Regions from separate parts of the Bradyrhizobium sp. AZCC 1610 genome, predicted to be linked through region 2. Evidence: riboswitches for the same ligand, from Rfam matches in the RefSeq annotation. Region 2 holds a riboswitch; the other holds the start of a gene.

Region 1 (3,409 bases), 5.9 Mb from region 2:
ATGCCCCTGGGGCAAATAGCCGAAGCGTTTTGCCCTTTCGCGCAGTGGCAGCGACGACAAGGTTTGGCCGCCGATCTCGATCTCGCCCTCGGACGGGATCAATCCCGCCAGTGCCCGTAACAGCGTGGTCTTGCCGGCGCCGTTCGGCCCGACCAGCGCCACCAGATGTCCAGCTTCCAGCGCCAGCGAGACGTCTTTCAGCACGACGCGGCCGGCGAGCCGCACGCCGAGTCCCTTTGCGATCAGAAGCGCCGTTTCGCTCATGCGACCCCTCCGCCGAGCGAGCGGCGCTCGCGCATGATCAGATAGAGGAAGAACGGAACGCCGATGATCGAAGTCAGCACGCCGACCTTGATATCCGATGTCGAGGGAATGATGCGCACCGCAATATCGGCCGCCAGCAACAGCGCCGAGCCTGCGAGCGCGCTCGGCACCAACAGCCGCCCCGGGTCGTGGCCGATCAACGGCCGCATCAGATGGGGTGCAACAAGCCCGATGAATCCGATGGTGCCGGTGACGGCGACCGCGCCGCCGACGCCGAGCGCGACGCCCGAAATCACGAACAGCCGCAGACGTCCGACATCTACACCGAGGCTTTGCGCGGTTTCCTCGCCCAGGCTCAGCGCGCGAAAGGCATGGCGCTGGCTGAACAGCATGGTCGCACCGGCAATGATAAACGGCAGCGCAAGGAAAACGTGCTGAAAGCTGCGATCCTCCAGCGAGCCGAGCAGCCAGAACGCGATCTCCAGCACCACGAACGGGTTGCTGGAGAGGTTCATCACCAGTGCGGTGGCCGCGCCGGCAAAGCTCGAAATCGCAAGCCCCGAGAGAATGAGGATCAAAAGCCCCGCATTGCGGCCGGCGATCGAGAGCAGCACGAACACCGAAACGAACGCCGCACAGATCGCCGCGACCGGCAGCGCGTAGGAGCGCACGTCGGCCAGCCCCAGCGCGATCACCAGCACGGCGCCGAACGCTGCCGATTGCGGCGCGCCGAACAGCGAGGGCGAAGCCAGCGGATTGCGCAGCAGGCCCTGCAGCGACGCGCCTGATAGCCCGAGGATGGCGCCGATCGCCAGCGCCAGCAGCGTCCGCGGCAGGCGGATTTCGCGCACGATAACCTGCGCCACGTCGCTGCCGCCGCCGAACAGCGCTTCCGTCACCGCAAGCGGCGACAGCCGCACCGGCCCGATGCCGAGCGAGATCAGCACCAGCAGCACAACGAGAACGGCAAGCGCCGCCGTCGCGCCGATCCGGCGGCGCGCGGCATCCTCGTTGGTCACGGTTACGGCCTCAACACTCATCGATCGTCCTAAAGCAGTTTTACCCGCGCCCCGGTACAGGAGCGCAGGCAGGCGTGCTCATGCGGCAAAAATAGCGCACTCGCCCAGTGAGGACCGCGAGCGCGCCCAAGGCGGATTGACTCGGACTTTGACAAACTTCTACCATAGTTCCCGACGGTTCCCGTTTTGGGGATCAAAAGGGAATGCGGTGCGGGGAAGCTCCCCTATTCCGCGGCTGCCCCCGCAACTGTAAGCGGCGAATCCTTCGTCATAGGCCACTGGGAATCTCGGTCCTGGGAAGGCGACGAAGGGTAGCGACCCGCGAGCCAGGAGACCTGCCGTCAGCCGTGGTCACACGCGAAGATGTCGGTCGGGGAGTACAGGCATTAGCTTCACCTAAGCTGTGTTAGCACATGGTGAGACTTGGTTCGCTGTGACGTGCCACTGACGTCATACCGAGGTCTGAACCATGTCTTCCACCAGCGCCACGCGGCAGCGCCGCTTCTGGCTTGCCTCCAGTTTCCTGATAACCACCGTATCGCTTGGCATTTCCGGCGCAGAGGCGCAGCAGACGACGGTCGAGCAATTGCCGCCGATCGAGGTCACCTCGCCCACCGATCCGAACCGGACCCGCGCCAAGCCAACCTACGACGAGGGATCGACGTCACGCCGCGTCGTGCCGGCGGCTGCGCCGTCGACCGGCACGCGGCCCGCCGCCGGGCCCGGCTCGAACGTCGCATCGCAAAGCGCCTCGCAAGGCGCGGACGGCAGCGGCGGCCGGCAGTTTTCAGGCATCGTCGGCACGGCGGCGACCGTTATTACCGCCGAAGAGATAGCGCATTCGCCCGCACAAACGTTGCAGGAAATCATCGCGCAAACGCCCGGCGTGCAGCTGACCAGCCTGTATGGCGGCGTCAACGGCGCCAAGACCAGCGTCGACCTCCGCGGATTTGGCGCGTTCGCGACCTCAAATACCCTGGTTCTCATCAACGGCCGAAGGCTCAACGACATCGACATGGCCGGCGTCGATTTTTCGACCATTCCGCGCGATTCGATCGAGCGCATTGAAATCACGCGCGGCAACAGCGGCGCGGTGCTCTACGGCGACAATGCAGTCGGCGGCGTTATCAACATCGTCCTGAAGAACGGCGTCGGCGGGCCGCCTGTCGCCATGCGCGCCGAGGCCGGTGTCGGCTCCTTCAATCAGCGCATGGCGTCGGTTTCGACTGCGCTTAACTCGGGACCGTGGTCGACGTCGTTCTACGGCAACGCCATCAAGTCCGACGGCTATCGCGCCAATAACGCGCTCGACCAGCGCAACGGCGTCGGCAATCTCAACTACACCACGCCCGACCTCAAGGCCTTCCTTACGGTGACTGGCGACGACCAGAAGCTCGGCTTTCCGGGCGGACGCACCGTCGATCCCTCGATCGGGCTAAATCAGCTCGTCACCGATCGCAGGGGTACAAATACGCCGTTCGATTACGGCAACCAGCAGGGCGCCAGCGCGACCGCCGGCTTCACCAAGACCCTGTGGAACGGCGCCGAACTGATCGTCGATGGCGGCGTCAGAGACAAGAAAACGCAAAGCGGATTCTTCGGCGCGATACCGTTTGCATCGCCACTTCCGAGTTTCTCCTCCACCTATAATGACGCGTCATTGCAGACCTGGTCGATCACGCCACGATTGAGCATCAAGAACTCGATCCTCGGGGTGCCCTCACATATCCTGACCGGCATCGATTATTACGATGCGACGTTCCGCCAGGACCGCGGGGCGTTCAAGGGCCTTGCGCCGACCCACATCTACGATCTGTCGCAGCAGACGCTGGCCGGCTACTGGCAGCACACGGTAGGCCTGTTGCCGACGACCGATTTCTCCTATGGCGCCAGGATTCAAAACACCAGCCTGAGCGCCCGGGATCGGTTCGACGCCAACGCGCCCGGTTGCGCCATGTTCTTTAATTGCAGCGATCAGGCCTCGCCGCTGGACAGCAACGAGACGCAATACGCCTTGCACGTCGGGCTCGAGCACCGGCTCAACAACACATTCTCGCTGTTTGGCCGCGCCGCGCGCGCGTTCCGTACTCCGACCGTCGATGAACGCGTCTCCAGCGGGCCTTTCT
Region 2 (3,409 bases):
GAGCCCGCCGGAATATTTCGCCAGCAGCGCGTTGTCCTTGACCGACTTGAAGATACCGTCAAGATCGTCGGCAACGGTGGTGAGGAAGCAGGACGACAGTTGCGGCCGCAGCGTTCCCGAATTGAACAGCGTCGGTGTCGAAGCCATGAAGTCGAACGACGACAGCAAATCGTAGAACTCGATGGCACGTGCCTCGCGGTCGATCTCGCGCAGCGCAAGACCCATGGCGACGCGCATGAAGAACGCCTGCGGCAATTCGATGCGATTGCCGCGCTCATGCAGGAAATAGCGGTCGTAGAGCGTTTGCATGCCCAAAAACTGGAACGCCAGATCGCGCTCCGGCTTCAGCGCCGCGGCGAGCTTTTTCAGGTCGAACCGCGCCAGATCAGGATCGAGCAGTTCAGCCTTGATGCCGGTCTTGATGTAGGCCGGGAAATATTCGCCGTAGCGCACGGCCATGTCGGCCTGCGAGGCGCTGGTCGGCGTCCCCTCCACAAAAGACAGCACCTCGGTGCGCAGCTTGTCCAGCAGCAGCCGCGCGCTGACATAGGCGTAGTTCGGCTCCTGCTCTACCAGCGTGCGCGCAGCCATCACCGACGCCAACGCCAGTTCGCCCTCGCCGATGCCGTCATAGAGATTGCGCTGCGTTTCGGCGAGCACGGCCGCGGCGGCCACGCCCTCGAGACCGCCGCAGGACTCTTCGATGATCAGCGTCAGACGCGCGATATTGAGCGGGACCTGCACGCCGCTCGCCAGCGTGACGCGCAGCGAAGGCTCGCCCGACGGCTGAGCGGCGTTGGCCGCGTCCTGTCCTGCGCGTTGGCGCGTGCGCTCCTCGCGATACAGCACATAGGCGCGCGCGACCTTGTGGTGCTCGCTCCGCATCAAGGCGAGTTCGACCTGGTCTTGCACGTCCTCGATATGAAAGGTGCGCCCCTCGCTCATCCGGCGCGACAGCGCGCCGACGACTTCGGAAGTCAGTTGCTCGACGATTTCATGGACGCGGCGGGAAGCGGCCGCGCCATGCCCCTCGACCGCGAGAAACGCCTTGGTCATCGCGACCGAAATCTTGCTGGCGTCGAATTTCGAAACCGTGCCGTTGCGGCGGATCACCTGCATCGGCAACGCACCCTCCGGCGAAGTTGACGATTCGGTGCGCAACGCGAGAAAGGGAGCGCCTTTGGCTTCGGGAGAAACGAGTTGAGAAGATTGCGACATCGGCAGACCCCGTAGTGTTGTTGGGGCTGGATGTCTTGAGGCGACGCTGCATAGGATGCCCGGCGCAAGGCAGGGCAAGAATCTGCGAGCGACCGCCGGGACACCCCGCCCGTGGACGTTTTTCGGTGTCGCGGCAGGTCTCCTGGCTCGCAGGTCGCCGTTGCACCCGGTCTTCCCAATGCGTGGCCGCATCAGTGACGTGAATCGGGAGCAACTCACTGCTTACAGTTGCGGGGGCAGCGTCAGATTCTCGCCAAACGCGCGATACACCGACTTCCCTCTTAGCCACCAAATCTTGCGATCCAGCGGACCGTGACGTCTATATATGGTAATATTCGCAACGAAATGTCAATGGGCGCGGGAGATCGATGCCCTCAATTTCCAAAAAAATTTCCGCAGAGGGATGGGAAACACGGAAAGCCGATTCTTTCTCCGCGTGAAAGCCGTTTTCCCCGATATCCCGGCTATGTCGGATCATGACGTGGCATAGGGCGCGAATCGGGATCGCGTCTCGTCGATTCGGAGGGCGCGGCCGACCGGTGGAAACGCGCGCTGCGGACAATCCGGCCGTTCGCAAACCTTGCAGCCCATGCCGATCGGCGTCGCCAGTGACGGATCGATCTTGAGGCCCTGCGAATAGACGATTCGCTCCGCATGGCGAACATCGCATCCCAGGGCGACCGCAAACGTCTTGGCAGGCGCTCCGTAGCCTCCGCTGCCGTGCGACACCGTCCGGGCAACCCAGAGATAGGTTCGCTCATCAGGCATCCGCGCCAACTGCGTCAGGATACGCCCCGGGTTGGCGAAGGCCTCATAAACGTTCCACAGCGGACAGGTCCCGCCGACCCGCGAAAAATGGAAATCGGTCGCCGATTGTCGCTTCGATATGTTTCCGGCGCGATCGACGCGGATAAAGAAGAACGGCACGCCCCGCGCGTTATGGCGCTGCAGGGTGCTCAGCCGGTGACAGATCGTTTCAAAGCCGACGCCGAACCGGTGACTGAGCAACTCGATGTCGTAGCGGCACCGCTCCGCTTCCGTCAGGAAAGCGGCGTAAGGCAAAATCAGCGCACCGGCGAAATAGTTTGCGAGCCCGATGCGGGCGAGGCCGCGCGATTCGTGGCTGGTGAACTTTGCCTTGTCAACGATCGAACGTATCGCCTCGTCCAGTTCCAGAATGGCGATCTGCGTCGCGAGCTGAAACGCCTGCTGGCCCGGATCAAGGCTCGGCGACAACCGCAGCATTCGTGTGCGGCCATCGAACAGGCGCTGCGTTCCCGATCCCAACTCGTCGCTCGCCTCGATCAGGACAGTCACGCCGTGCCGGCTTTCGAGATACGACACCAGGCCCGGCGTCATCCGCCCGATGGGTAACTCCATGCCGCCGGCGATCGCTTCCGCCGCATCGTCGAGCTCAGCAATGTAGTTGTGCTGCAGATAGAAGAAGTCGCGGACTTCCTCGAACGGCGTGGACGGCGGAACCGCGGCTGCAGCCTGACGGTCGTCGCCGAGCCGCGCGGAGATGGCCGCATATTGCTCGGCGGCGTGGCGATATTTGCGGTTGAGGTTGACCAGCGCGCGCCCGACCGCAGGCATGTTCTGCGCAAGCTCGCGAAGTTCAGCGATAGCGATCGTCTCGCCCAATGAAGGGTCCGCCAGCGCTTCGCGGAGGTCCGAGATCAAGCGCGCTTCGTCGCCCTCGGCGAACGACTGCACGTCCAGGCCAAATACCGAATTGAGCGCCAGCAGCACCGGCACGGTCAGCGGCCGCTGATTGTTTTCCAATTGGTTGAGGTAGCTCAGGGAGATCCCGAGTTTGCCGGCAAGTGCTGCCTGCGTCAGGCGCTGCTCCTCACGCAGTCTTTTCAACCGCACGCCCATGAAGGTCTTTTTCATTGCGTCACCTTCGCAAACTTTGCAAATCAATCGGCTTTTCTTCGCAAGACTATGCTTTTTCAGCCATTTCGATGGTGCACGTTTGTAGATATTGCGAAGTCGTGAGGGAATAACAAGTCGTCCAGAGCAGGAAAATGCATTCAGCGGCGTCGCCAAACCTTCCTCCCGACGAAACCCGGTTCGTGGAGATGGTGTTTCCGGAGCAGGCCAATCACTACGGCACGCTGTTCGGCGGCCACGCCCTGAGCCTGATGGGCAAGGCGGCTTTCGTTACAGCCGCGCGGCACGCGCGCCA

The links. A riboswitch is a leader RNA that binds a small molecule or an ion and turns the genes downstream of it on or off. The one in region 2 is predicted to bind cobalamin.
Region 1: it holds a riboswitch for cobalamin, as region 2 does, so the genes downstream of both, V1279_RS00135 (TonB-dependent receptor) here and V1279_RS29140 (ribonucleoside-diphosphate reductase subunit alpha) in region 2, are expected to answer to the same signal.

What each region holds. Positions count from the first base shown of each region.
Region 1 covers NZ_JAZHRR010000001.1:33,425-36,833, reverse strand. Annotated here, with positions in the region: gene V1279_RS00145 (ABC transporter ATP-binding protein) at 1-264, opposite strand, end outside; gene V1279_RS00140 (FecCD family ABC transporter permease) at 261-1,304, opposite strand; cobalamin riboswitch at 1,442-1,640, shown strand; gene V1279_RS00135 (TonB-dependent receptor) at 1,753-3,409, shown strand, end outside.
Region 2 covers NZ_JAZHRR010000001.1:5,920,136-5,923,544, forward strand. Annotated here, with positions in the region: gene V1279_RS29140 (ribonucleoside-diphosphate reductase subunit alpha) at 1-1,218, opposite strand, end outside; cobalamin riboswitch at 1,334-1,548, opposite strand; gene V1279_RS29145 (short-chain fatty acyl-CoA regulator family protein) at 1,693-3,114, opposite strand; gene V1279_RS29150 (acyl-CoA thioesterase) at 3,249-3,409, shown strand, end outside.